Regions from separate parts of the Rhizobium sp. YTUHZ044 genome, predicted to be linked through region 3. Evidence: predicted binding sites of a transcription regulator. Region 3 holds the regulator's gene; each other region holds the start of a gene.
What was found. Region 3 encodes PhoB, which activates phosphate uptake and scavenging genes when phosphate is short. Its sites were predicted from a motif close to TGTCATNNANCTGTCAT; they were not measured.
Positions count from the first base shown of each region.

Region 1: a site for PhoB is predicted at 3,408-3,424, ahead of NL154_RS17905 (YdcH family protein). Genes of this name have one in related genera too.
Region 2: a site for PhoB is predicted at 3,206-3,222, ahead of ppk2 (polyphosphate kinase 2). Genes of this name have one in related genera too.
Region 4: a site for PhoB is predicted at 3,187-3,203, ahead of phnF (phosphonate metabolism transcriptional regulator PhnF). Genes of this name have one in related genera too.

Region 1 covers NZ_CP101426.1:3,626,985-3,634,075, reverse strand. Annotated here, with positions in the region: gene NL154_RS17935 (alpha/beta fold hydrolase) at 1-385, opposite strand, end outside; gene NL154_RS17930 (tetratricopeptide repeat protein) at 501-1,115, opposite strand; gene ykgO (type B 50S ribosomal protein L36) at 1,224-1,349, opposite strand; gene NL154_RS17920 (5-(carboxyamino)imidazole ribonucleotide synthase) at 1,514-2,590, opposite strand; gene purE (5-(carboxyamino)imidazole ribonucleotide mutase) at 2,587-3,081, opposite strand; gene NL154_RS17910 (YdcH family protein) at 3,098-3,301, opposite strand; gene NL154_RS17905 (YdcH family protein) at 3,529-3,702, shown strand; gene NL154_RS17900 (ArsR/SmtB family transcription factor) at 3,898-4,158, opposite strand; gene NL154_RS17895 (sulfite exporter TauE/SafE family protein) at 4,226-4,990, opposite strand; gene NL154_RS17890 (thiamine phosphate synthase) at 5,099-5,752, shown strand; gene NL154_RS17885 (tetratricopeptide repeat protein) at 5,763-6,845, shown strand; gene NL154_RS17880 (chemotaxis protein) at 6,968-7,091, opposite strand, start outside.
Region 2 covers NZ_CP101430.1:228,997-236,087, forward strand. Annotated here, with positions in the region: gene NL154_RS30520 (carbohydrate ABC transporter permease) at 1-290, shown strand, start outside; gene NL154_RS30525 (ABC transporter ATP-binding protein) at 298-1,380, shown strand; gene NL154_RS30530 (GMC oxidoreductase) at 1,466-3,118, shown strand; gene ppk2 (polyphosphate kinase 2) at 3,274-4,188, shown strand; gene NL154_RS30540 (hypothetical protein) at 4,347-4,538, shown strand; gene NL154_RS30545 (aldo/keto reductase family oxidoreductase) at 4,667-5,542, opposite strand; gene NL154_RS30550 (LysR family transcriptional regulator) at 5,640-6,551, shown strand; partial or broken gene NL154_RS30555 (pyridoxamine 5'-phosphate oxidase family protein) at 6,596-7,012, opposite strand; gene NL154_RS30560 (alpha-ketoglutarate-dependent dioxygenase AlkB) at 7,073-7,091, opposite strand, start outside.
Region 3 covers NZ_CP101426.1:150,522-157,612, forward strand. Annotated here, with positions in the region: gene pstC (phosphate ABC transporter permease subunit PstC) at 1-1,448, shown strand, start outside; gene pstA (phosphate ABC transporter permease PstA) at 1,445-2,767, shown strand; gene pstB (phosphate ABC transporter ATP-binding protein PstB) at 2,783-3,598, shown strand; gene phoU (phosphate signaling complex protein PhoU) at 3,642-4,355, shown strand; gene phoB (phosphate regulon transcriptional regulator PhoB) at 4,535-5,218, shown strand; gene NL154_RS00755 (GcrA family cell cycle regulator) at 5,512-6,045, opposite strand; gene NL154_RS00760 (aspartate aminotransferase family protein) at 6,469-7,091, shown strand, end outside.
Region 4 covers NZ_CP101426.1:4,495,073-4,502,163, reverse strand. Annotated here, with positions in the region: gene NL154_RS21945 (ABC transporter ATP-binding protein) at 1-874, shown strand, start outside; gene dapB (4-hydroxy-tetrahydrodipicolinate reductase) at 890-1,714, shown strand; gene NL154_RS21935 (2,3-bisphosphoglycerate-dependent phosphoglycerate mutase) at 1,736-2,371, shown strand; gene phnF (phosphonate metabolism transcriptional regulator PhnF) at 2,426-3,163, opposite strand; gene phnG (phosphonate C-P lyase system protein PhnG) at 3,274-3,750, shown strand; gene phnH (phosphonate C-P lyase system protein PhnH) at 3,750-4,358, shown strand; gene NL154_RS21915 (carbon-phosphorus lyase complex subunit PhnI) at 4,363-5,469, shown strand; gene NL154_RS21910 (alpha-D-ribose 1-methylphosphonate 5-phosphate C-P-lyase PhnJ) at 5,466-6,341, shown strand; gene phnK (phosphonate C-P lyase system protein PhnK) at 6,338-7,091, shown strand, end outside.

The DNA.
Region 1 (7,091 bases), 1.2 Mb from region 3:
TGATCGCCTTCTCGATGCCGCGCTTTTCCATCAGTCGAGCGATTGCATCGGCCTGGCCCGAGGGTACGGCGTTCTCAGGGCCGCCGCGCTCGGAATAGCCATGACCGGGACGATCGACGAACAGCATTTCCGCCCGGCCTTCGAGCGGGGCGCGAAAGGCGACGAACTGATCGAGCAGATTGCCGCTGGCGCCGTGAATGAAGACGAGCGCCGGCAGGTCCGCATTTTGGGGACGTTCGACATGGACGGCGTTCATGCGGTAGCCGCCGACATCCGTCAATTCACCGATATTCGGATAGGTCCGTTCGAATTGCCGCGCCTTATAAGAAGAGTAACCGATGGCGGCGGCGAGCGGGGCAAGAAGGGCGGAAACTTCGGCAAGCATGATCTTAACGGCGACAGTCGATGGATTTTGCGAGGGGCGGCGGTCGCGTCAAATTGCCCTCGACAGGTTCTAAAATTGCGCGCTCCGGCCGAAGGTCAAGCTTGATCGGCCGGCTTCAGGTGCGATTGCCGGCGAGTTTTTCCGCAAGCATGTTGACCTGCTCCTGCGCAGTGCGATCGGCGGGATAGATATCGAGGAACCGTTCCCAGGCCTTCAGGGTCAATTGATCGTTGCCGGAATTGCTGAGGATCGCGGCCATGCCGGAGAGCGCGCCGAAATGGCGCGGCTCGATATCCAGCACATGCTCGATGTCGGACATCGACTTGCGGTAATTGCCCATGACGAAATTCAGCGTGGCGCGGCGATTCCAGCTCTCGGCATAATCGGGCTTGAGGGCAATCGCCTCGTCGAGGAAATCGAGAGCGGCGGGATTGCGCTTTTCCTCAATCGCCTTGTCGGCCCATTGCATCAGTAGGTTCACGGTCGCGCTGCCGGAATCATTCCATTCCAGACGAATTTCGTTGGCAATGCTGCTGGCCTTGTCAGGATCACGCTCGCGCTTCAGCTGGCTGAAGAGCTGGTCGAGACGCTGCTTCGGCGAACTATTGGCATCCCTCCGCTCGACAATGACGTTGTTTTCCGCCGCGGTGGCCGGGAACGGGGAGGTGGAGAGGATGAAGGCGAGCGGCAGCACCGCTGACGTCAAAGCAAAAAAGCGCATGGCGGACATATTAGCCCGCCAGCGCCGAAGATCAAACAAATTAGACGTGATCACCGCAGCGACCCACCGGATGTCCGTCGGCGCAATCTGCGCGGCGCACAATCCGGATTCGCGCAATCAGCCCTGACGAGCCTTGTAGCGCGGGTTCAGCTTGTTGATGATGTAGATGCGGCCCTTGCGACGAACCAGACGGTTGTCACGGTGACGAGCCTTGAGCGACTTGAGCGAATTCTTGATCTTCATTTTTCTGATCCGCGATCTCTATGGGGGAATTCACATTCGCCCGTAACTTTAACAATCAAAAGCGCGCCGTCGGGGCGCGCTCTTTAGGTGGGGGTGCAGATACCTCGTCACCTCCAGCGTGTCAACCACGTGACGGTGTTTTTCCCAAGCCGCAGGACCGTTTCTCACCGCGAAACCGGCAATTTCGGCGCCAATGTCGTGACATGACCCATCTTGCGACCGGGGCGCCACTCGCTCTTGCCATAGAGGTGAACCAGCGTGTCGGGACGTTGCAGCCAGTCGCGGACGGCAAGGATATCGTCACCGACCAAATTCTGCATGACGCAGTCGGAGTGGCGCTCGCCATTGCCGAGCGGCAGGCCGGCGACAGCGCGGATATGTTGCTCGAACTGGCTGACGACGCAGGCGGCTTCCGTCCAATGACCGGAATTGTGGACGCGCGGCGCCATCTCGTTGGCGATCAGGCCGCCATCGGCAAGCACGAAGAATTCGATGCCGATCACGCCGACATAGTTCAACGCGGCGAGAATCTTTTCGGCCGATCGACGAGCGGCCTCCGCTGTCGTCGCCGAGATTGCGGCCGGAACGGTCGAGGTATGGAGGATGCCGTTGCGGTGGACATTCTCGGCGGGATCGAAGCAGACGACCGTCCCATCCGCGGCACGCGCGGCGATGATCGAGACCTCGCGCTCGAAGGCGACGAAGCTTTCGAGGATGAGCGGCACGGCCCCGAGCGCGGCATAGGCACCGTCAGGATTGTCGGCGGGCGAGCGGAAAACCTTCTGCCCCTTGCCGTCATAACCGAGGCGGCGGGTCTTCAGCACGCCCTGGCCGTCGAAATCTTTCAGCGCGGTTTCGAGATCTGCCTGGCTGTCGACCGCATGAAAGCGAGCGGTTGAGATGCCGCAGCCGTTGAGGAAGCGTTTTTCGACGAGCCGATCCTGGGCGGCCTCAAGCGCCTTGGCAGGCGGATAGACGGCGATGCTTGCCGAGAGCGCTTCGGCGGCTGCGACGGGCACGTTTTCGAATTCGTAGGTGACGACGTCGCAGGCGTCTGCCAGTTCGGCCAGTGCCGCCGGATCGTCATAGGCGGCAACGATCTGCCGGTTCGCCAGTTGGGCGGCGGGGCAGTCGAGCTGCGGCTCGAGGATGACAGTGCGGAAATTCAATCTGGCGGCGGCGATGGCCAGCATGCGGCCGAGCTGGCCGCCGCCGACTATGCCGATTGTTCCTATGGTCATTGGTTGTCCATTGGATATTCGGCGACGGCAGCACTCTGGCGCTCGCGCCATTCGTCGAGCCTGTCGGCAATCTCTTCGTCGGAAAGGGCCAGCACGGCGGCGGCGAGAAGAGCGGCGTTGACCGCACCCGCCTTGCCTATGGCGAGGGTCCCAACCGGAATGCCGGCCGGCATCTGCACGATGGAAAGAAGGCTGTCCTGGCCGGACATGGTCTTCGACTGGACCGGCACGCCGAAGACCGGCAACGGCGTCATCGATGCGGTCATGCCCGGCAGATGCGCCGCACCGCCAGCACCGGCGATGATGACCTTGAAGCCTTCCGCACGGGCGCCCTTGGCGAAATTCATCATGCGCTCGGGCGTACGATGCGCTGAGATGATGCGCGCATCATAAGCGATTTCCAGCGCTTCCAGCGTGTCGGCCGCGTTCTTCATGGTCTCCCAATCGGATTGGCTGCCCATGATGATGGCGACGAGTGGTCTATCTGTCATCCTGCGGCGGTTCCTTTCAGGCAATGATGTCGGGAACGATCTGGTCTTCCAGCTTGGAGAGCTTGTCCTTGATGACGAGCTTTTTCTTCTTCATGCGCTGGATTCGCAGAGCGTCGCATCCGGTCTCGATCATGGCGTTGATCGCAGCGTCGAAATCCTCGTGCTCCTGGCGCAGACGCGCCACCATGAGCCTGATTTCCGCCTGTTCCTGATCGGCCATATGCATTCCCCGTTATCGTCCACGGACCTTGTCCGATCTGCCGATGATTTCCGCAAGCTCCTATCACCAAATACGGGTAACGGCTAGTTAGTCGTGATCATGAATTTGCCATCGCATCTTCATCTTTTGGCCTTCGACAAGCCTTCAAAAATATGTCACAGTCCGCCCGTTGACACCTTGATCCCCGACGACGATGGTCGGGGAGGGTAAGAGGAAGGAAGGGTCAAATGACAGTTGAAGCTCATCTTGAATCACTCCAGAAAAAGCATGTTGCTCTCGAGGAGGAGTTGCATGCACTCAGAACAGCTCCTTCTATCTCCGATACAGAAATTGCCGAATGCAAGCGCCGCAAGCTGCGCATCAAGGACGAGATTCAGCGTCTCAAGTCATCCGTCCATTAATCTTCCCAAGGGTCGCCGGGCGATCATCTTGCGCAAGAGGTAAATCCATCCATTCCGCCTAAAATTTGCAAGAACCGGTGATCACACCAGAATTGCGCCAGCCCGATGCTTGTGACGTCGCGGCTGGCGCGTTTGCGTCTGCTTGCAGCAAAAGGGCGTTTTTATGATGCGTCAGGGGTGTGATCGGAGGCGCGGTCAGGCCCAGAACTGATCCAGCCACAGATTGAGCTTGTCAAAGCCGCGGTTGTTGACCGCGTAGATGCGTTTCGTACCTTCCGAGGTCACGGAGACAAGATTGCTGTCGAGCAGTGCCTTCAGGTGCTGCGAGACAGCGGGCCGACTGATCGGCAGGCCCTCGGCAAGCTCGTTGACCGTGCGCGGCGCGCGCCGCAATTCCTCCAGCAGAAAGCGCCGGTTCGGGTCGGCAATCGCAGAGAAGGGGTCCGTGTTCGACATGGCAGAAACGCTACGTCAAACCGGCCGTTGCAGCAAGGAAATTGTGCATTGCAGCGTACTGCCGCCCTTACCAGCCGAGGCCCTCGCGTATGATCAGAAAGGCCGCGATCAGCGCCATCGCATACATGAAAGGATAAAAGATCTGCGGCTTCATGCGGCGCACGCACCAGGCCCCGGCAAGGGTGGCGAGCGGCGCGAAAGGCAAGAGCGTGGCGGAGGTCGCAAGGTTCTGCGTGTCGAGCTGGCCGAGGGCAAAGTAGGGAATGAGCTTGATGGCGTTGAGGATTGCGAAGAAGCGCACGCTGGTGCCGGTATATTCGCGCGGCTCCAGTTTGAGCGGCAGGGCATAGATCTGAAACGGCGCGCCGCCGGCATGGGCGACGAAGCTGCCATATCCGGAAAACGTTCCCCAGAGGGCGGCAGCGACCGGCCGCTGTCCGTGCGGCGGGATCGTCTTGTTGGCGCCGGGGCCGAAATTGTTCCAGAAATAGCGCAGGCAGAAGAGGATCGTCACCGCGCCGATGACGACGCGCAGGACATTGCCGGGAACAAGCGCCGAGGTCGCCCAGCCGAGGGCAATGCCGAGAATTGCGCCCGGCAGCATGATCTTCAGCGTCGCCCAATCGCCATGCCTGCGCCAGATGACAAGCGAGATCATGTCCATGAAGACCAGGATCGGCAGCAGGATTGCCGCCGCCTCGAGCGGCGAGACGACCAGGGCGAGAAAGGGCAGGCCGATCAGCGACAAAGCGTCGCCCATGCCGCCTTTTGCGAGACCAACAAGCAGAACCGCGGGCACGGCGGCGTAGTAGAATGACAAGTCCTGCGGCATGCTTTCGACGTCCTCCTCTTGCAAGCCTCCTCTAACGGAACTACTCACACAAAACGAGTGCGGATCCGTCTTTTCGAGAAGGGAATTCGCAGGAAACGGAAAGACCTCATGACCGAACCCGAAAACCGCTGCCGCCTGGTGCTCATCGTCCCTGATATTGCCGACGCCGATGAACAGGCAAGGATCGTCACCGATGCGCTGAAGGGCGGCGATGTCGCCTCCGTCATCGTGCCGCAATACGGGCTCGACGACGGCGCCTTCCAGAAACATGCCGAAAAGCTGGTGCCGGTGATTCAGGATGCGGGGGCCGCCGCGCTGATTGCAGGCGACAGCCGCGTGGCGGGACGGGCGAAGGCCGATGGCCTGCATATAACCAGCAACGCGCAGGCACTGTCGGAGGCGATCGACAAACACGCTCCGAAGCTGATCGTCGGCGGCGGCAATGCCAGCGACCGGCACAATGCGCTGGAGATCGGCGAAGTCAGGCCGGATTATATCTTCTTCGGCAAGCTTGATGGGGATATCAAGCCGGAGGCGCATCCCAAGAACCTCGCGCTCGGCGAATGGTGGGCCTCAATGATCGAAATCCCCTGCATCGTCATGGGCGGCACCGATCCCGTGTCGGCTCTTGCCGTTGCCGAGACCGGAGCAGAGTTCGTGGCGCTGCGGCTGGCGGTGTTCGGGGAGCCCGGCCGAGCGCCATCCATCGTTGCCGAGATCAATGCTCTGCTTGACGAAAAAGCGCCACGGTTTGAGGATTGAAATCCCGCTCATGCCGATCCTGCCCGCCCGCCCTTTGAAATATCTGCTTGCCAGCATAGTCGCCCTCACTGCGGGCGGGTCTGATATCGCCGTGGCGCAGGCACCGGACAGCGTCATCAGCCAGCCCGGCGCTGCTCCGGCGTCAAGCTTTCGTACCGACCGGCACACCAACGGGGATGTGAAGCCCTCGGACGGTGTCGGCGTTTTTGATCGCATGGGCGCGAAGCTGCCCGACCTCCCGCCCGAGAAAGATTACAAAGGTCCGATCGACGAGGCGTACGGCGCCTATCAGCGCGGCTATTATCTGGCGGCGATGGACAAGGCGCTGCCGCGCGCCCAGCTCGGCGATCCGGCGGCGCAGACGCTGATCGGCGAAATCCTCTCGCAAGGCCTCGGCGTCAAGAAGGACGTGAAAGGCGCTGCCTTCTGGTACGGCAAGGCGGCCGAAGGCGGCGATCCTGCGGCGATGTTCAAATATGCGCTCATGCTGATGGAAGGCCAAGGTGTGCCGCGCGACAAGGTCAAAGCCGACGACTATATGCGCAAGGCGGCCGAAGCCGGCAATCCTTCGGCCGAATTCAACTGGGCGCAGATTGTTGTCGCCGACAATCCCGGCGAAAAGGGGCTGAAGCTCGCGCTACCGTTTTACGAGAAATCGGCCGAGCAGGGCATTGCGGATTCGCAATATGCCGTGGCGCAGATCTATGCGACGCTGAAGGATCTGCCGGAGGAAAAGAAGCAGCTCGCCCGCGAGTGGATGGCGCGCGCCGCGCGCGCCGGCTTCGACACAGCCGAGCTCGATCTCGGCATCTGGCTCGTCAACGGCGTCGGTGGTCCCAGGGATTACGTCAAGGGTTTCGAATGGCTGAAACTTGCCGCCAATGGTGGCAATGTCGTTGCCCAGAACAAGCTTGCCCATCTCTACATCAACGCCATCGGCACGCCGCCGAATCCGATCGAGGCGGCGAAGTGGTATGTGCTGTCGCGCCGTGCCGGGCTTGCCGATCCAGCGCTGGAAGATTTTTATCTCGGGATCGAGGACGATCAGCAGAAGGCGGCGATCGATGCCGCCAACAAATTCCGGCGGCGATAGCCGCCGCGTGTTTCATTCTCTAAAGCATGTCGTGATCCTTCAGATTCGCTTATCATGCTCTCGGTCTTTGGTTTTCCGCATGTCTTTATCGCAAACCGCTGCACAGTTTTGCGAGACATGCGCTAGAAAAGCGCGTCGGCGAAAAGATCCTCGTCATTTTCGGTTTTGGCGGTCTCCGCGGGCGCTGGAATGTTTTCATTGCTTGCCGGGATGATGTCGCGATGAATGTCTCGCTCCTGGACCATC
Region 2 (7,091 bases), on a different replicon from region 3:
TCTTCTTCGAAATCATGCTGCCGATCGCCGTGCCGATGGTCGTCGTCGTCTCCATGCTGCAGTTCACCGGCATCTGGAACGACTTCCTGCTCGGTCTCGTCTTCGCCGGCCGCGACAACCTGCCGATGACCGTGCAGCTCAACAATATCGTCAATACCACGATGGGCGAGCGCACCTACAATGTGAACATGGCGGCGACGATTCTCACCGCCATCGTCCCTCTCGCCATCTATTTTCTGTCCGGCCGCTGGTTCGTGCGCGGCATCGCCGCCGGCGCAGTCAAGGGGTAACGCTTCCATGCAATCCGCCGTCTCCGTCAAGGACCTGAAGATCGCCTATGGCCACCACACGGTGATCGAGAAGATGTCGATCGACGTCGCGCCCCGCGAGTTCCTGGTGCTGCTCGGCCCTTCCGGCTGCGGCAAGTCGACGCTTTTGAACGCCATTGCCGGCCTGGAGGACATTACGGCGGGCGAGGTGTGGATCTCAGGCAGGAACGTCAGCTGGGAGGAGCCGAAGGATCGCGGCATCGGCATGGTCTTCCAGTCCTACGCGCTCTATCCCCGCATGTCGGTGCGCAAAAACCTCTCCTTCGGGCTTCGCGTCGCTGGTCTGCCGAAGGCCGAGATCGAAGCGCGCGTCGCCCGCACCGCCGCCCTCCTCCACCTCGATATGCTGCTCGATCGACGCCCCGCCGAACTATCCGGCGGTCAGCGCCAGCGCGTCGCCATCGGCCGGGCCCTGGTGCGGGAAGTGGACGTGTTCCTCTTCGACGAACCGCTGTCGAATCTCGACGCCAAGCTCCGCAACGAATTGCGCGTCGAGATCAAAAAGCTGCATCAGAGCCTCGGCAATACCATGATCTATGTGACTCATGATCAGGTCGAAGCGCTGACGCTCGCCGATCGCATCGCCATCATGCGCGATGGCGTCATCCAGCAGCTCGCCTCGCCGGCGGAGATCTACCGCCGCCCGGCCAACCTCTTCGTCGCCGGCTTCATCGGTGCTCCGGCCATGAATTTCATCGAGGGCCGGATCGAACGCGACGGCGACACTCTGCTCTTCCGGAGCAACGGGCTGGCCGTCGATCTCTCGGGATATGCTTTCCGGGCCGCGGTGGCGGAAGGGCCTGTTACATTAGGAATTCGCCCTGAGCATCTTGTGCTCGACGGGGTGGTAAGCGGGCTGCCCACCATTCCTGGCCACGTTTCCGTCGTCGAGCCGATGGGATCGGATACCGTCGTCTGGTTCGACTGGACGGAGCAGAGCCTCTCGCTTCGTCTTATGGGCGACGTCGACGTCAAGCCGGGCGATGCCGTGGCTCCGGGCCTGGATATCGCCAAGGCGTCGCTCTTCGCTGCCGATGGATCGCGGCTATGACGCGCCATCCCTGCGCTTTCCCGCAATTCCGGACGCGTCTCACGCTGCTTTGAGGAATTGCCCCAGGACAGGATTTGAAAGAGACATGTCTGAGATCGTTTATGATGCGCTGGTGATCGGCTCCGGCGCGGCGGGTTCCTTTGCCGTCAAAGAGCTGACGGCCCATGGACTGTCGGTGCTGCTGCTCGAGGCTGGGCCGGCCGTCGGCCCCAGAGATTTCGATCCGGCGCGCAAGAAGGCGCCGGCAAGCAGCATCAATATCTGGGAGCGCGCACGCGCCACACTGAAGGGGCAGCCGATCCAGGCGCGGGCGGCCTTCTTTACTGAACGCTTCAGCCACTTCTTCGTCAACGATCGCAAGAACCCCTATACGACGCCGAAGGGTGAACCCTTTCTCTGGATCCGCGGCCGCCAGGGCGGCGGGCGTCTGCACAGTTTCGGCCGCGTGCTGCTGCGCTGGACCGACGATGATTTCAAGATCCGCTCGCGCAGCGGAAAGGGCGTGGACTGGCCGGTCTCCTATGACGAGCTTGCGCCCTTCTATGACGAAGTGGAGGCCTATCTCGGGCTGTACGGCAACAGGGACGATGTGCCGACCTTGCCGGACGGCCTCTATGCGAAACCGGCAAGCCTGACGCCCGCAGAACAGATCTTCAAGCAGGCAGTGGAAAGCCGCTGGCCGGAACGGCGCGTCGTCTCCTGGCGCTATATCGCGCCGGACGCCGAACGCATGCCGCGACCGCTGCGGGAGGCAAAGGCGAGCGGGCGGCTCACAGTCCGCTATGACGCCATCGTGCGTCGCATCACCACCCACGAAAAGACCGGCCGCGCCACCGGTGCGGAATTCATCGATCGCAATACGGGCAAGGTTTCGACGGCGCGTGCCGCGACGGTCGTGCTCTCCGCCTCGCCGATCGAGAGCGTGCGGCTGCTGCTGAACTCGGCATCGGCAAGACATCCTGATGGACTCGGAAACAGCTCGGGCGGGCTCGGGCGTTATTTCATGGACCAGCTTCCATGCCTCGCCTTCGGCTCTTTTTCCAAGGCGAAGGGTTGGGCCGTTGACGATTCCGCTCCTGTCGATCCTTTCTACAATCCGTCGGGTGGGATCTTCATCCCGCGCTTCGGCGAGGGTGACGCCGCCCGCGGCGATTTCGACTATCAGGGCAGCGTCGGCAGGGCGCCGGTTTCAGAGGAGACCGATGCGCGTCTCGCCTTCTTCGGCTTCGGCCGCATGCTGCCCTATGCCGACAATCGCATCACCCTCGATGGCAAGCGAAAGGATGCCTGGAACATTCCGGTGCCGCACATTCGCTGCGTCATGCAGGAGGAGGAGCAGCGGCTGCTTCGCCGGCAGCAGGAGGCGTTGATCGCCATGATCCGGGAGGTCGGCGGCGACCTGGAATTCATCGGCTCTCCCAGCGGCCTCAAGGAGATGGGCAGGGGCGCCTTTCCCGACGCCGATGCCTTCAGCCGCTTCATGTTTCGCAAATGGTTCCGCAAGACCATGTGCATGGGCGCGGCAATCCATGAAACTGGCGGCGCGCGCATGGGCGAAAGCCCGGAAGCCTCGGTGCTCAATCCCTACAACCAGCTCTGGGATGCCCCGAACGTCATCGTTACCGACGCCAGCGCCTTCCCGGGCAGCGGTATCGCGGGCACGACGCTCACCGTCATGGCGCTGACGATCCGCGCCTGCCGCAACCTTGTCGATCACTACCGAACGGGGCTGCTCTAGTCCCGCCTCCATCTCGTCGTGAGCGGCGTCGAAGAAGTTCGCCGGCATGTGGAGTGGCGAAAGAGGCGAACAAGTGAACGAGCTTTGGGTTATCCAACCGTCACACTAACTTTGCAGTGACATGCTCCTGTCAACTGAGCAGGAAGGGAAAGCCCATGTCTAAAACACATCAGGACCAGCTCAGCCGGATAAAGGCCGAAATCGCCGACAGCTTCGATGAGGAGCTGGAAATGCAGATGGAGGAAGACCGGCTGGACGATCTGGTCGTCGAAGGAATGACGGAACCCGCGGAGCAGACGCTCGATCGAAAGATCTATTTCCGCGAGCTGTTCCGGCTGCAGCATGAACTGGTGCGGCTGCAGGATTGGGTCCAGTACAAGCAATTGAAAGTGGTGGTGCTTTTCGAAGGCCGGGATTCGGCCGGCAAGGGCGGCGCGATCAAGCGCGTGACCCAAAGGCTCAACCCGCGCGTCTGCCGCACCGTGGCACTGCCTGCGCCGACCGAACGGGAGCGCCATCAATGGTATTTCCAGCGTTATGTCCCGCATCTTCCCACCGCCGGCGAGATCGTGCTCTTCGACCGCAGCTGGTACAACCGCGCCGGCGTCGAGCGCGTGATGGGGTTCTGCACCCCTGACGAACTCGAGGAGTTCTTCCGCTCGGTGCCCGAATTCGAACGGATGCTCGTCCGTTCCGGCATCGTGCTGATCAAATACTGGTTCTCGATCACCGACGAGGAACAGGAATTCCGCTTCAAGATGCGCATCCACGATCCGCTGAAGCAGTGGAAGCTTTCGCCCATGGACATGGAAAGCCGCATCCACTGGGAGGAATATACCAAGGCCAAGGAAGAAATGCTGGCGCGCACACACACCAGGGAAGCGCCCTGGTGGGTGGTGCAGGCCGTCGACAAGAAACGGGCGCGGCTGAACTGCATCGCCCATCTTCTCGAGCAGATTCCCTATGAGGATGTGCCGAAGCCTGAGATCCAGCTGCCGGGCCGTATCCGTCATGCCGACTACATCAGGGCGCCGGTTCCGCCTGAAATGCTCGTACCGGAGCGCTATTGAAAGCATAGCTGCAACAAGTCGGCTGCCGAAGCGTTGAAGCCGAGACCGCATGGTCACTGCCACCGTGCGGTCAACGTGTGTTTCCCAACGGCTGCATCGTGAAGTATAAAGACTGAGCGTCCTTCGGCCGATAATACGGAGATGACAGGAGGTTGATCATGACGGGCTTTTGGAGATTAATCGTTCAGGAGGTTGTGCTCTCGGCGATTCTGGCCGCCGGCACTGTTATCGGCCTTCCCAAGCTTGCCGATCCGAACGCCAGTGCCAATTATCCTTTGGCAATCGTCGTTTTTCTGGCGATGTCAGGGGCCTTGGTGGCTTATGAGCTTCTGACACGGAAGCCATCCTGATGCTCTCGTTTACCGGCCGGTTGGCGCAGCCAACAAGGTGCTGCCGACCGACAGATTGCGCCGGCAGGTCCGGCAAGCTCGCTACGCCGCGCGAGAACACGGCGCAACGATTGCGCCGCCGGCAGCTGTCAGGCCGCGATGTCAGCCATATGATTCAGTTCCTCAACGGCATCATCCGGTAGCACCAATCCGGCAGCAGCGAGATTTTCCCTGAGATGGCCGAGCGACGACGTGCCCGGGATCAGCAGGATATTGGGTGCGCGGCGCAACAGCCAGGCGAGCGCCACCTGCATCGGCGTGGCGCCGAGGCGTGCGGCGACATTGGAGAGCGTGGACGATTGCAGCGGCGTAAATCCGCCGAGCGGGAAGAAGGGTACATAGGCGGTGCCTTGACGGGCGAGATCGTCGATCAGCCGGTCGTCGTTCCGATGCGCCAGATTGTACTGGTTTTGCACACAGACGATCTCGGCGATCCCGCGGCCTTCGGCGACCTGTTTTGATGTGGCGTTGCTTAAGCCCACATGACGGATCAGACCCTGCCGCTGGAGATCGGCCAGAACCGCAAGGGGTGCTTCTATCGAGCCTTCGGCCGGGCGATGCAGGTCAAATGCGATCCGGAGATTGACGACATCAAGCGCATCAAGGCCGAGGTTGCGAAGATTGTCGTGAACCGCCTGCGTCAGTTCCTGGCGCGAGAAGGCCGGAATCCAGGATCCGTCCGTGCCGCGCCGCGCGCCGACCTTGGTGACGATGACGAGATCGTCGCCGTAGGGATGGAGCGCTTCACGGATGATCTGATTGGTGACGTGCGGGCCGTAGAAATCGCTGGTGTCGATATGGTTCACACCGCTTGCGACCGCCTCGCGCAGCACTGCCAGGGCGGTGTCATGATCCCTGGGCGGACCGAACACGCCAGGCCCTGCAAGCTGCATGGCGCCATAGCCAAGTCGCCTCACCGTGCGGTCGCCGATAGTGAATGTGTCGGACTGATTTATGATGGACATGATCTCGCTCCTTTCAAGAGATGAGGCCACACTTACTCCTTGGCGGTGCGTATGATAATCGAGTACAATGCGCACAGGCTGTGCGGAGTGGCGAACAGTGAAAGCAGACCTGAGTGACCTCAACGCCTTCGTCGCAGTGGCGCGGGCGGGTGGTTTTCGCGAGGCAGCGCGCGCCAGTGGCAGCAGCGCCTCCTTCTTGAGCGAAGCGGTGCGTCGCCTGGAGGCCGATCTTGACGTCAGGCTCTTCAATCGCACGACCCGTAGCGTCGTTGCGACCGATGCCGGCAAGGGTCTGCTGGAGCGGCTCGGCCCTGCATTGACGGAGGTGGAGGCCGCGCTCGACGTGGTCAACCGTTTTCGCGACAGGCCGGCTGGTTCGCTGCGCCTCAATGTGCCGGTCAGCGCTGCACGGCTGGTGCTGCCCGCCATCGTCCCGCCATTCCTAGCCGCCTACCCCGACATTCGGCTGGAGATCGTCGCCGAGGAGAGCTTTGTCGACGTGCTCGCTGCCGGGTGTGACGCCGGCATCCGTTATGACGAGCGGCTGGAGCAGGATATGATCGCGATTCCGATCGGTCCGCGCTACCAGCGCTTTGCCACTGCGGCGTCGCCTGCTTATCTCGACCGCCACGGGCGGCCGCAACATCCGAGGGAACTTCTCGGCCATGCCTGCTTGCTGGGCCGTTTTGCCAGTGGTGCGCTGACGACCCCATGGGAATATGAGCGGGACGGTGAAGTCGTGCGGGTCGAACCGACCGGCCCATTGATCGTCAGGGTCGGTGGGGCGACCGATCTTTCCGTCGACGCGGCGATCGCGGGCACAGGAATCATCTGCATTTTCGAAGACTGGCTGCGCCCGCATTTCGACAGCGGCGTCCTCGAGCCCATCCTCGAGCCGTGGTGGCAGCGCTTTTCAGGACCGTTTCTCTATTATCCCGGCCGGCGTCTGGTGCCTGCGCCGCTCAGGGCATTCATCGACTTCGTCAAGGCATCGGCCGGCCGGGCTTGATGTCCGTCGGCGAGCGGCATGCCTTCGGCCTTCGCGCCTATGTGTCAGAGCGTGACCTCGGCATTGTCGCCCATATCCGGTTTGCTGTTGGTGACCGCTGCGGCCGCCATTTTAATATAGCTGATGATGGTGCCGGGGCTGTCCCAATATTCAGCCGAAGACGGGGTAACCTTGAGGATGCGGATGGAGGGATCGTCGGGATTGTCCCACCATGCTTTTGCCGGCGCTACCCATAATTCACGGATCTTTTCGCGGTCGTTCTGCACCTCGGCCGTCCCCGATACGGAAACATATTTCTGTGCCTTGGTGTCAGCAAAGGCCAGGCAGACATTCGGCCAGCGGGCGACCTAGACAGACATTGGTCGGGCGCGCAGATCGTCGCCGTTGCGGGTGGTCAACATGCAGAACCCTATTCTGTCGATCAACTCCCACACCCGTGTCGCGTCATCCTGCTCGGCCATCGTCATCTCCATTGTGGGAAAGACGGATTAACCATTGGCTTGAGCCAATGTTCCCGCTGTTTATGCGGCCAACTCCCGG
Region 3 (7,091 bases):
CGATCGGCGCCGTCGCCTATCTGGTCGCGCGCGGCCGTGCCGCAGCCCTTGCCGGAGGCAGGTCCTCCGCACTGCATTCCCGGCCGGCCTATTACGGCGCCTATGCCGCGATCTGGACGGTTCTTCCCGCCCTCGTCGTCCTCTGCGTCTGGCTCTCCGTCAGCCCCGGCGTCATCCAGTCCTCGGTGCGCGGCACTTTCCCTGCCGAGGTCAAGGCGCAGGCCGCGGTCGAACAGGATCTGAGCTATTCGATGGTGGCGACGGTCGCGCGCGGCCTGACGATGCTGACATCGGACGAAGCCGCCGCGGTGGCAAACGATCCGGCCGCCCTGCAGGCCAAGCTCAGCGAAAAGGGCGTGCCGCTCGCCGGCCAGCCGCAGCCATACATGGTCGAGGCCGCCAAGACGCTCAATTCCATGAGCATGACGAGCCGCCTCGCCATGACCGCGATCGTCTTCATTCTGGCCGTTGCCGGCGCCTTTTATGCGCTGCGCGCCATCGCGCCGCGCTTCCGCGCCCGCAACCGCGTCGAGCGCGTCATGCTTTGGGGCCTGCTGCTCGCCTCCTCGATCGCCATCCTGACGACGGTCGGCATCGTGCTGTCGATGCTGTCGGAAGCGGTTCGCTTCTTTGCCGTCGTTCCCGCCGGCGATTTCTTTTTCGGCACTGTCTGGGATCCGCGCTTTGCCGGCGCCGGCAGCTCGTCCTTCGGCCAGTTCGGCCTGATCCCGCTCCTGCTCGGCACGCTTTATATCGGCCTGGTCGCCATGCTGGTAGCCGTGCCGGTCGGTCTCTTCGCCGCCATCTACATGGCCGAATACGCCTCGCCGAAGGTGCGCGGCGTCTCCAAGCCGCTGCTCGAAGTGCTCGCCGGCATCCCGACGATTGTCTACGGCTTCTTCGCCCTCGTCACCGTCGGCCCCTTCCTGCGCGATTTCTCCGCGCAGATCAGCGGCCTGCTCTCCGGCAACTATTCGAACTTCATCCAGGCACAGAGCGTTCTGACCGCCGGTATCGTCATGGGCATCATGCTGATCCCCTACGTTTCCTCGCTGTCGGACGACATCATCACCGCCGTACCGCGGGCGCTGCGCGACGGTTCGCTCGGTCTCGGCGCCACACGCTCCGAAACCATCAAGAAGGTGGTCCTGCCGGCGGCACTTCCCGGCATCGTCGGCGCGCTGCTGATGACCGCCTCGCGCGCCATCGGCGAAACCATGATCGTCGTGCTGGCCGCAGGTGTTGCCGCCCGCATTCAGATCAACCCCTTCGAGCCGATGACCACGGTGACCGTCAAGATCGTGAATCAGCTGACAGGCGACCTCGAGTTCACCTCGCCGCAGACGCTGGTCGCCTTTGCGCTTGGCATCACGCTGTTCTGCATCACGCTTAGCCTCAACATCTATGCGCTCTACATCGTGCGCAAATATCGGGAGCAGTACGAATGACGAACATTGTTTCTCCCGCCGTCGGTGTCACCGTTTCCAAGGCGCCTGCCCGCCGTGACATCGGCATCAAGCGCCGCTATGCCGCCGAGCGCCGGTTCCAGGCCTACGGCATCGCCGCCATTGCCTTCGGCCTCATCTTTCTCTTCGTCCTGCTGTGGACGGTGATCGGCAAAGGCTACACCGCCTTCCAGCAGACGACGATCACCCTGCCGATCGAATTCGCCGAAAAGACGATCGATCCGAACGGCAAGCGGGCGACCGATCCTTCGGTGCTGATCGCCGCCAACTATCCGGTTCTGCTGCGTGACGCGATCGTCAAGCAGCTGAACATCAATGCATCGAGCCGTCCGGATGTGCGCGATGCAACCGCCATGCTCTCCAAGAGCGCGCCGATCCAGCTGCGCGATCTGGTCGTCGCCGATCCCTCGATCATCGGCAAGACGGTCAATGTCACCCTGCTCGCTGATGCCAATATTGACAGTGCCAACAAGGGCCAGATCGATCTTTCCGTCGATGAGAAGAACCGCAAGGTCAACGACAAGCAGGTCAACTGGATGAACCAGATGAAGGCGGGCGGCGTTCTCCAGAAGCAATTCAACAGCGGCCTCTTCGTCAACGGCAATTCCAGCCGCCCGGAGGCCGCCGGCCTCGGCGTTGCCCTCATCGGCTCGCTTTACTTGATGCTGATCGTGCTCGTTCTGTCGCTGCCGATCGGCGTCGCCGCCTCGATCTATCTCGAGGAGTTTGCGCCGAAGAACAGGCTGACGGACCTGATCGAGGTCAACATCAACAATCTCGCCGCCGTCCCGTCGATCGTCTACGGTCTGCTCGGCCTTTCCGTCTTCATCAACTTCATCGGCCTGCCGCGCTCGGCTTCGCTGGTCGGTGGCCTGGTGCTGACGCTGATGACCCTGCCGACGATCATCATCGCCACCCGCGCGGCTCTGCGCGCCGTGCCGCCTTCGATCCGCGCCGCAGCGCTCGGCCTCGGCGCCTCGAAGATGCAGATGGTGTTCCACCATGTCCTGCCGCTTGCCATGCCCGGCATCCTCACCGGCACGATCATCGGCCTGGCGCACGCGCTTGGCGAAACCGCGCCGCTGCTCTTGATCGGCATGGTCGCCTTCGTCGCCAATGCGCCCACGACACCGCTCGAGCCCTCGACGGCCTTGCCCGTGCAGGTCTATATGTGGGCGAACGAGGCCGAACGTGCCTTCGTGGAGCGTACTTCGGGTGCCATCATCGTCCTGCTCCTGTTCCTGATCGTCATGAACATGGGCGCCATCCTCTTGCGTCGTCGCTTCGAGCGCCGCTGGTAAACGGAGTTAAACATCATGAACATGCTGACGGAAGCTGCAGTTGAAAAGGCGCTGGATCAGAAGATGAGCAACGTCCCGTATAAAATGATTGGACAGGATGTCTCCGTATATTACGGCGAGAAGCGCGCGCTTTTCGACGTGAACCTGAACATCCGCGAAAACACCGTAACCGCCCTGATCGGCCCCTCGGGCTGCGGCAAGTCGACCTTCCTGCGAAGCCTCAACCGCATGAACGACACGATCGAAGGCTGCCGCGTCACCGGCAAGATCACGCTCGACAGCGACGACATCTATGATCCGGATATCGACGTGGTCGAACTTCGCGCCCGCGTCGGCATGGTTTTCCAGAAGCCGAACCCGTTCCCGAAGTCGATCTACGAAAACGTTTCCTACGGCCCGCGCATCCACGGTCTCGCCAAGTCGAAGGCCGATCTCGACCAGATCGTCGAGAGCAGCCTGCAGCGCGCCGGCCTGTGGAACGAGGTCAAGGACCGCGTGCACGAATCCGGCACCGGCCTCTCCGGCGGTCAGCAGCAGCGCCTGTGCATTGCCCGCGCCGTCGCCGTCAGCCCGGAGGTCATCCTGATGGACGAACCCTGCTCGGCCCTTGATCCGATTGCCACCGCCAAGGTCGAGGAGCTGATCCACGAGTTGCGCGAGAACTACACGATCGTCATCGTCACCCACTCCATGCAGCAGGCCGCGCGTGTTTCGCAGCGCACCGCCATGTTCCACCTCGGCAACCTCGTCGAGGAGAACGACACCGACAAGATGTTCACCAACCCCGACGATCCACGCACCCAGGATTACATCATGGGTCGCTTCGGCTGATCCCGGCGACACGAAGCTTTCCGTTATTCGAGGACAAAGCCCCATGGCATCGACACATATTTATTCCGCCTATGATGATGATCTGAAGTTCCTCTCCAGGCGGATTTCCGAAATGGGCGGCCTGGCCGAACAGATGGTCGCGGAATCCGTCCGGGCGCTGGTCAACGGCGATACGGCGCTGGCGCAAAAGGTCATTTCCGACGATGTGATCCTCGATCACACCGAACGCGAGATTGGCGACAAGGCGATCGTCACCATCGCCCGCCGTCAGCCGATGGCCTCGGACCTGCGCGAGATCATGGGTTCGATCCGCATCGCCGCCGATCTCGAACGCGTCGGCGACCTCGGCAAGAACACCGCCAAGCGCGTCATCGCCGTGCAGAGCACAGGCGTGCCGCGCAAGCTCGCCCGCGGCCTCGAGCACCTCTCCGAGCTGGCGCTCGTCCAGCTCAAGGAAGTGCTCGACGTCTATACGACACGCGCCGCCGACAAGGCGACCGCCATCCGCGAACGCGACAACGAGATCGACGCGATGTACACCTCGCTGTTCCGCGAGCTCTTGACCTACATGATGGAAGATCCGCGCAACATCACGAGCTGCACGCATCTGCTCTTTTGCGCCAAGAACATCGAGCGCATCGGCGACCATGCCACCAACATCGCCGAGACGATTTACTACATGGCGACGGGCGCCCAGCCGGAAGGCGATCGTCCGAAGGATGACAGTGCCAACACCGTCGGCGCCGCGACGGAATAATTGTTCCGAACGAGAATAATTGTTCCGAACGAGCCGCCCGGGCCAGCCGCCCGGACCAGTCACTTGCGTGCGCGCCCGTTCGGGGCGCGCAAAGAGGTCGCAGCCAATTTCTGAATTTGCGCAGGACGCCTGCTTAAATCGTCCCGGTTTAAGGCTTGTGCGCGAGGAGACGGACACGCATGATCCCGAGAGTCGCAGTTGTTGAAGACGAGGAAGCGCTGAGCGTGCTTCTTCGCTATAATCTTGAGGCGGAAGGCTTTGAGGTCGATACCATCCTGCGCGGCGACGAGGCCGAGATCAGGCTTCAGGAGCGCACGCCCGACCTTCTCATCCTCGACTGGATGCTGCCCGGCGTCTCCGGCATCGAACTCTGCCGGCGCCTGCGCATGCGGCCGGAAACCGAGCGGCTGCCGATCATCATGCTGACGGCGCGCGGCGAGGAGAGCGAGCGTGTGCGCGGACTGTCCACCGGCGCCGACGATTACGTCGTCAAGCCCTTCTCGACCCCCGAGCTCGTCGCCCGCGTCAAGGCGATGCTGCGTCGGGCCCGTCCCGAGGTGCTGTCCTCGGTGCTGAAATGCGGCGATATCGAGCTCGACCGCGAAACCCATCGTGTCCACCGCAAGAGCCGCGAAGTCCGCCTCGGCCCGACCGAATTCCGGCTGCTGGAATTCCTGATGTCGTCGCCGGGCCGGGTCTTTTCCCGTTCGCAGCTGCTGGACGGCGTCTGGGGCCACGACATCTATGTCGACGAACGCACCGTCGACGTCCATGTCGGCCGCCTGCGCAAGGCGCTGAATTTCTCCAACATGCAGGACGTCATCCGCACCGTCCGCGGCGCCGGTTATTCGATGGAGGCCTGAAGGCTGAGGGAGTGTGGGGTTGGCGTTCCCGCCAAACGCACGGCAGTACGGCTTGTGAGGCCCGCCTTGTCGTCCATCGTCGCCGCTGCGGAGCCAGCGTCGTTGCGCCGGCGAGGCTTATGCGTCTCGGCACCACCTTTCCATCGCGCCTGCAAAGCCGACTTGTCCCGGCGCCACCTCTCCTCCGTCAAGCCCTGGCATGACGGAGTGTGGGGGTTGCTAAACGCAAAGGTCACTTCCCACTCGAATAAGAAACGGCGGCCCGTTTTTTATGTCTGGCTATACCGGTCCGCTCAGCTGACCCGCGCCGCCGCCCGGCGGCGTTCGTTGATCGGCTGATAGGCAAGCTTCTGATGATAGCTGCAATAGGGCGAATTGTCCGGGGATTCGCAGCCGCAGAAATGGAAATCTTCCTTGAGCGGATCGCCGACCGGCCACTTGCAGGTGCGTTCGGTGAGCTCCGTCAGGCCGAGGCGGCGGGAAATCGGCACCACCACGTTGCCCTTCGGCACATATTCCATTTCCTCGACTGTATCGATCTCGATCTCTTCCTTCAGCAGGGTTGCGCCCTGCTGGCGGGTCACGGTGCGGGTGGCGATCCGGGAGGCGTAGTTCGGCGCGCGCGGCGCGGATGTCTGGCGCTTCGGCGTGCGCGCCGCGGTGGCCGTGCCGCCGGCCTTGGCGCGGCCGGGAAGGCTGAGCCTGTGCACCTTGCCGATAACGGCGTTTCGGCTGACCCCGCCAAGCTGCGCAGCAATCTGGCTGGCGCTCAGTCCTTCGGCCCAAAGCTTCTTGAGTTTCTCGACCCGCTCGTCTGTCCAGTTCATGCCCTGTCTCCACCTTTTGCGTTGGTGATGGCAGAATCCCTCACCGTTGTCCCGGAAGCCTCCGAAACAAGAAACGCTTGATCAATTTTGGTGACTAGTTCCGCCGCATGCAGTCTAGTAATTGAACTTTAACCTAGTGTGAGGCTGACTCCGTGACAAGAGTCGCGGGAATCCGGATGAATCGAATTTCAAGTTTTTCCCCAACTTGCTGCCTCTGCGTGTCATTTCTGCAATAATGCCTGTTGAAGGCCGAAAGTGCCCCTGTACAAGCTTGCGGCATACGCTAAGGCCGCAGTTTTGTTGACATTGCAGCGCGAAAAGGAAATAGTACCGCTCGCCGCCGAAAGGCGGCATTTTTGATTTTTCGGACCTGGTTTTGTTAGCCGGAATCCGCGCATGACAACATTGAACGGGAGACCCGCGATGGCTGAAGCCGCGCCGCTTTACGACACCTATTCTCGTGCCCCGCTGCGGTTCGAGCGAGGCGAGGGCGTATGGCTGATCGCCGAGAGCGGCGAGCGTTATCTCGATTTCGGCGCCGGGGTCGCCGTCACCTCCGTCGGCCACGGCAACCCGCATGTGGTCGCGGCGCTGAAGGAGCAGGCCGACAAGGTCTGGCACCTCTCCAATATCTATGAAATTCCCGGCCAGGAGCGCCTGGCCAAACGCCTGACCGACGCCACCTTCGCCGACAAGGTGTTCTTCACCAATTCGGGCGCCGAGGCGCTCGAATGCGCCATCAAGACGGCGCGCCGCTATCAGTTTTCCAAGGGCCATCCCGAGAGGTTCCATATCATCACCTTCGAAGGCGCTTTCCACGGCCGCACGCTGGCGACGATCGCCGCCGGCGGCCAGGAGAAATATCTCGAAGGTTTCGGCCCCAAGGCGCCGGGTTTCGATCAGGTGCCGTTCGGCGACATCGATGCCGTGCGTGCCGCCATTACCGATGCGACGGCCGCAATCCTGATCGAGCCGGTGCAGGGCGAGGGCGGCGTGCGTGCCGCCACCAGCGAATTCATGAAGGCGCTGCGCCGGATCTGCGACGA
Region 4 (7,091 bases), 320 kb from region 3:
GGCCCGCCGCCTTGCCCGCCTGCAGGTGCAGATGGAACGCGCCGTCGTCAATGCACGGATGATCTACGAATTGCTGGACATGGAGCCGCGCCAGCGCGACCTGCCGGATGCCCGGCCGCTGACGGTGACGCAGGCGCGCATCGAATTCCGCAATGTTTCCTTCGCCTACGGCAGTGAAAGCGTGCTGAACAGTGTCAGCTTCGTCGCCGAGGGCGGGACGACCACGGCGCTTGTCGGCCCCTCTGGAGCGGGCAAATCCACCGTCATCAGCCTCATTCCGCGCTTCTACGACCCTCGCGAAGGCGAGATCCTGATCGACGGGCAGGATATCGCCCACATCACCAAGAAGTCGCTGCGCCAGCAGCTCGCCTATGTCTCGCAGCAGCCCTACCTGTTCGAGGGCACGATCCGCGACAATATCCGCTACGGCCGGCCGGAAGCGACCGATGCCGAGGTGGAAGAGGCCGCCCGGCTTGCCTATGCGCATGACTTCATCTCAGCGCAGCCGCAGGGTTACGATACGCCTGTCGGCGAAAACGGCGTGACGCTTTCAGGCGGCCAGCGCCAGCGACTTTCCATCGCGCGCGCTTTGGTGCGCAATGCACCGATCCTGCTGCTCGACGAGGCGACCTCCGCCCTCGACACCGAATCCGAGGCCGCCGTGCAGAAGGCGCTCGACGAGGCGATGACCGGGCGCACCGTGGTGGTGATCGCCCATCGGCTATCGACCGTGGTGCGCGCCGACAAGATCGTCGTCATGCAGCAGGGCCGGGTCGTCGAGGAGGGCAATCATGAGACGCTTGCGAAGGTCAGCGACGGTCTTTACGCTCGCCTCAACAATCTGCAGAGGCCCTCGGCCTCGGATTCATACTAAGCTGGCGAGACTGACATGAGCGATGCTGCGATGGAACTGGTGGTGGTCGGCGCAGCGGGACGCATGGGGCAGACGCTGATCCGGCTCATTCATTCCATGGAAGGCGTGATGCTGCATGCCGCCGTCGAACGTGCCGGCTCGCCCTTCGTCGGCAAGGATGCCGGTGAAATTGCCGGGCTCGGCCCGACCGGCGTCATCATCGGCGACGATCCGCTCCAGGCTTTCCTGCATGCCGAAGGCGTGCTCGATTTCACCGCGCCTGCCGCCACGGTGGAGTTTTCCGGTCTCGCCGCTCAGGCCCGCATCGTCCATGTCATCGGCACGACAGGCTGCTCGACCGAGGACAACGCGAAGATCGCCGCCGCGGCACGCCATGCCCGCGTCGTCAAGTCTGGCAATATGAGCCTCGGCGTCAATCTGCTCAGCGTTCTGGCCGAGCAGGCGGCACGAGCGCTCGATCCGGCGGACTGGGACATCGAAATCCTGGAAATGCACCACAAGCACAAAGTCGATGCTCCTTCCGGCACCGCCCTTCTCTTCGGCGAAGCGGCAGCCAAGGGCCGCAGTATCGATCTTGCCTCGAAATCGGTGAGGGTCCGCGACGGCCACACCGGCGCGCGCGAAGTCGGCACGATCGGTTTTGCGACGCTGCGCGGCGGCTCGGTCATCGGCGAGCATTCCGTGCTTTTTGCCGGAGAAGGCGAAATCGTCACCCTGTCGCACAGCGCGGCAGACCGCTCGATCTTCGCGCGCGGCGCGATCAAGGCGGCGCTCTGGGCGCGCGACAAGAAGCCAGGTTTCTATTCCATGCTCGACGTGCTCGGGCTTTCTTCCCAATAACGACATCTCGGAGGCATATTCATGAGCGGTACCCTCGTCCTCGTTCGCCACGGCCAGAGTGACTGGAACCTGAAGAATCTCTTCACCGGCTGGAAGGACCCGGATCTGACGGAGCTCGGCATCCAGGAAGCCAACGCCGGCGGCGCCGCACTTGCCGAATACGGGATCAAATTCGACGTCGCCTATACCTCGGCGCTGGTGCGCGCGCAGCACACGCTGAAGCTCATCCTCGACAAGGTCGGCCAGCCCGACCTCGAGACGATCCGCGACCAGGCGCTGAACGAGCGCGACTACGGCGATCTCTCCGGTCTCAACAAGGATGACGCGCGTGCCAAATGGGGCGAGGAACAGGTTCATATCTGGCGCCGTTCCTATGACGTGCCGCCGCCGGGCGGCGAGAGCCTGCGCGACACCGGCGCCCGTGTCTGGCCTTACTACCTCACGGAAATCCTGCCGCGCGTGCTGCGCGGCGAAAAGGTGCTGGTCGCCGCCCACGGCAATTCGCTGCGCTCGCTGGTCATGGTGCTCGACAAGCTGACCAAAGAAGGCGTGCTCGCCCTCAATCTCGCGACCGGCGTTCCAATGGTCTACAAGCTGAAGGCGGATTCAACCGTGGCTTCAAAGGAAGTTCTGGGCGATATGTCCGGCGCACACTAATTCGGTGAGGCGTGCCGCCGGAAGCGGTCGGCACGCCTGCCTCAACTATTGGCCTCAGTTCTCGATCGTGAACTGCACCCGGTCGGCGGCGAAACGGCTGATCGAATATTGCACCGGCACGCCGTCGAGATCGGTGTTCATTGCCTTGGCGATCAGCAGGATCGCGCCGGGGGTGAGTTCCAGGTCGGCAAGGTCGGCTGTCCCGGCATGGGCAGCCGTCACCTCGGTTGTCGCGCGGACATAATCCGCCACGCCAAGCTCGGCGAAAGCCTTGGTGATCGATTCATGCTTGCGGTAGGCCTCGCCGATCCCGGCGAAACGGCCGGCGGGAAACCAGCTGGTCGCTTTTGAAACCGGCCGCCTGTCGGCATGGCGCAATGTTTCCAGCCGGATCACTTGCTCGCCCTGTTTGACACCCAACCAGCGGGCAACCTCGGCGCTCGCCTCCTCCTGCGCCTCATCGAGCAGAAGACCACGCGTCTCGCGCGCCTGATCGCCGATGCCGGCAGTGAAGCGCGTGCGCCGGGTGATCGGGAAGTTCAGCCGCTGCTTGCGCTCGATCAGCGTGCCGCGGCCTTGCACCGCGCGCACGATCCCCTCCTGCGCCAGCGCCGCCAGCGCACTGCGCACCGTATGCCTGTTAACGCCGAATTGCAGCGCCAGCACCGTTTCCGGCGGCACCATTCCCGTTTCGTCATAGGCTCCGTTGCCGATCGCCTCGCGAATTCGATCGGCGATCTGACGCCAGAGCGCCACACCTGTCTGCCTCTGCACCTGCTTTAGTCCTGCCATTCTGCCCCTGCCTTGCCCCACGATGTCACACGCTTGTCACGACACCGATTTAAGGCTAGGTATAACTTGTATGGTTGTCTATATCAATAGACATTTCGAGGAAAGCAGTGATGATATCAGCGGACAAGGAAGACGCCGCGTCGCAAACGGTCTCGGAGCGCAAACGCGCCGCCGATCTGTTGGCGCGAGCGGAACGGAGCGAACTCCAGGCAGTCTGGGACGCATTGCCGCAAAAGCCCGTGGCTTATCCGGTGCGCGGACCGGAGACCGGACTTGTAATGGTGCGCGGCCGCATCGGCGGCGGCGGAGCTCCTTTCAATCTCGGCGAGGTGACGATGACACGCGCGACGGTGCGGCTCGAGTCCGGTTCCATCGGTCATGCGCAGGCGCTCGGCACCGACCGGGAGAAGGCCCGTCTTGCGGCGATCTTCGACGCGCTCTGGCAGGAGGAGACGAGCAAGAATTTTGTCGAACAGGCACTGCTTTTGCCGATTGCCGCGCGCATCGCCGCCACTGAGCGCCGCAAGGCGGATGAGACGGCGGCAACCCGCGTCGATTTCTTCACCATGGTGCGGGGAGACAACTGATGGGTCTTGCGACAGAAGCTTTGATCGGCGGTTTTGCCGACCCGGTTTTCCATGCACAGAGCGTCTTCAAGATGCTGATGGACGGCATGGCCCGTCCCGGCGCCATTCAGACCATTGAGCCCGATATCGCTCCGCCGGCGCCGCTCGGCATTGCCGCCGGCGCGATCGCGCTCACGCTTTGCGACCACGACACGCCGGTCTGGCTTACCACGGGACTGGCGAAATCCGCCATGCCGGAGTGGCTCGGCTTCCACACTGGCGCGCCGCTGACCGCCGAGAAGGCCGATGCGCGTTTTGCCTTCATTGAGGCGGGCATTACGCTTTGCTCCTTCGGCCTGTTTGCATCAGGCACACAGGAATATCCCGACCGTTCGACGACTGTTGTCATCGAACTTCCCGAACTCGACGGCGGACGCAGGCTGGCGCTGATGGGTCCGGGCATCAAGAGTGTCGTGGAGATCGGGCCGGCCAGCCTGCCGGAGACCTTCCTCAGACTCTGGAGCGAGAACCGGGCGCTCTTCCCGCGCGGCGTCGACATCGTGTTGACCTCAGGCAGACACTTCGTCTGCCTGCCGCGCACCACCAAGATCACAGCAACGGAGATCTGAGCTCATGTATGTTGCCGTCAAAGGTGGCGAGGCCGCCATCGCCAATGCCCATCGGCTGCTTGCCGACCGCCGCCGCGGCGACCGTTCGTTGCCGGCGATCGGCATTGAGCAGATCGTCGAACAACTCGCCCTCGCCGTCGACCGCGTCATGGCGGAGGCCTCGCTTTTCGACCGCACGCTCGCCGCCCTCGCCGTGCGCCAGTCGCGCGGCGACATGATCGAGGCGATCTTCCTGCTGCGCGCCTATCGCACGACGTTGCCGCGCTTCGGCTATTCCAAGCCGCTCGAGACGGCTAATATGACGATCGAACGGCGCATCTCGGCGACTTACAAGGATCTGCCGGGCGGCCAGCTGCTTGGGCCTACTTTCGACTATACTCATCGCCTTCTCGATCCGTCGCTGCTTCAGGACGAACTGGTCGTGGCGCCGGCCCGGCGCCCGGCCGAGGCCGGCCGCGTCATGCGCGTCTCGGAAATCCTCGGCGAAGAGGGCCTGATCGAGGCCGACGGCGACATGCCCGAAGATCACGAGATCGGAGACCTGACCCGCGAGCCGATGGAATTTCCGATGACCCGCGACCTGCGCCTGCAGGCGCTTTCCCGCGGCGACGAGGGCTTCCTGCTAGCGCTCGGTTATTCCACTCAGCGTGGCTATGGCCGAAACCACCCCTTCACCGGCGAGATCCGCATCGGCGAAGCCGAGGTGGAATTCGACGTGCCGGAGCTCGGTTTCGCCGTCTCGCTTGGCACGATCCAGATCACTGAATGCCAGATGGTCAACCAGTTCAAGGGCTCGGCCAAGGCGCCGCCGCAGTTTACCCGCGGTTACGGCCTGGTCTTCGGACAGAGCGAGCGCAAGGCAATGGCGATGTCGCTGGTCGATCGCGCGCTTCGCGCCGAAGAGCTCGGCGAGGATATCACCGTGCCGGCACAGGACGAGGAATTCGTCATTTCGCACTCCGACAATGTCCAGGCGACCGGCTTCGTCGAGCACCTGAAGCTGCCGCATTATGTGGACTTCCAGGCGGAACTCGATCTCGTCCGCCGCATGCGCCGCGAATTCGAAGCCGCCCGCAATGCCGGCGAAGACATGAAGGAAGCCGCCGAATGAGCGATCTCGCCAGCTACAACTTCGCCTATCTCGACGAGCAGACCAAGCGGATGATCCGCCGCGCCATCCTGAAGGCGATCGCTATTCCGGGCTACCAAGTGCCCTTCGCCAGCAGAGAAATGCCGATGCCTTACGGCTGGGGCACCGGCGGCGTGCAGGTGACGGCCTCGATCATCGGGCCTGATGACGTGCTGAAGGTGATCGACCAGGGCGCCGACGACACGACCAATGCCGTTTCGATCCGTGCCTTCTTCCAGAAGGTCGCCAATGTCGCGGTGACGACGCGCACCAGCGAAGCGACGATCATCCAGACGCGCCACCGCATCCCGGAAGAGAAGCTCGGGCCTGGCCAAGTGCTCGTCTACCAGGTGCCGATCCCCGAGCCGCTGCGCTTCCTCGAACCGCGCGAGACCGAGACGCGCAAGATGCATGCGCTGGAAGAATACGGCCTTATGCATGTGAAACTCTACGAGGATATCGCACGCAACGGCCGCATCGCCACCACCTATGCCTATCCGGTCAAGGTACATGGGCGTTATGTCATGGATCCCTCGCCGACGCCGAAATTCGATAATCCCAAGATGCACAGGTCGGAAGCGCTGCAGCTTTTCGGCGCCGGTCGCGAAAAGCGCATCTATGCCGTGCCGCCCTATACCGATGTCGTCAGCCTGGATTTTGAGGACCATCCCTTCGAGATCCAGCGCTTCGACAGGCCTTGCGCGCTCTGCGGCGCTGAGGAGGTCTACCTCGATGAGGTCATCCTCGATGACAAGGGCGGGCGCATGTTCGTCTGCTCCGATACCGACCATTGCGAAGATCGCCGGGCCCAAGGGCATGCCGGCGAAATGCTGGCCCGGGGGGCTGCAGAATGACCAATATCCCGCTTCTCAAGGTCAACGACCTCTCGAAGTTCTACGGCAAGCGCATCGGCTGCCGGAACGTCTCCTTCGAGCTCTGGCCCGGCGAGGTTCTCGCCATCGTCGGCGAATCCGGTTCGGGCAAGACGACGCTGCTCAATTGCATCTCCACCCGGCTGATGCCGACGACCGGCAGCGTCGAGTACCACATGCGCGACGGCGGCTACCGCGACCTCTACCACATGAACGAGGCCGAACGCCGCTTCCTGATGCGCACCGACTGGGGCTTCGTGCACCAGAACCCGGCCGACGGGCTACGCATGAGCGTCTCTGCCGGCGCCAATGTCGGTGAACGGCTGATGGCGATCGGCGACCGGCACTATGGCAAGATCCGCTCCACCGCCATCGACTGGCTCGAACGCGTCGAGATCGATGCCGATCGCATCGACGATCAGCCGCGCGCCTTTTCCGGCGGCATGCGCCAGCGCCTGCAGATCGCCCGCAACCTCGTCACCGGCCCGCGTCTGGTCTTCATGGACGAGCCGACCGGCGGCCTCGATGTTTCGGTGCAGGCGCGCCTGCTCGATCTGGTGCGAGGCCTCGTCAACGATCTTGGCCTCTCGGCCATCATCGTCACCCACGATCTCGCCGTCGCCCGCCTGCTCTCGCACCGCATGATGGTGATGAAGGACGGCTACGTCATCGAACAGGGCCTCACCGACCGCGTGCTCGACGATCCAAGAGAGCCTTACACGCAGCTGCTCG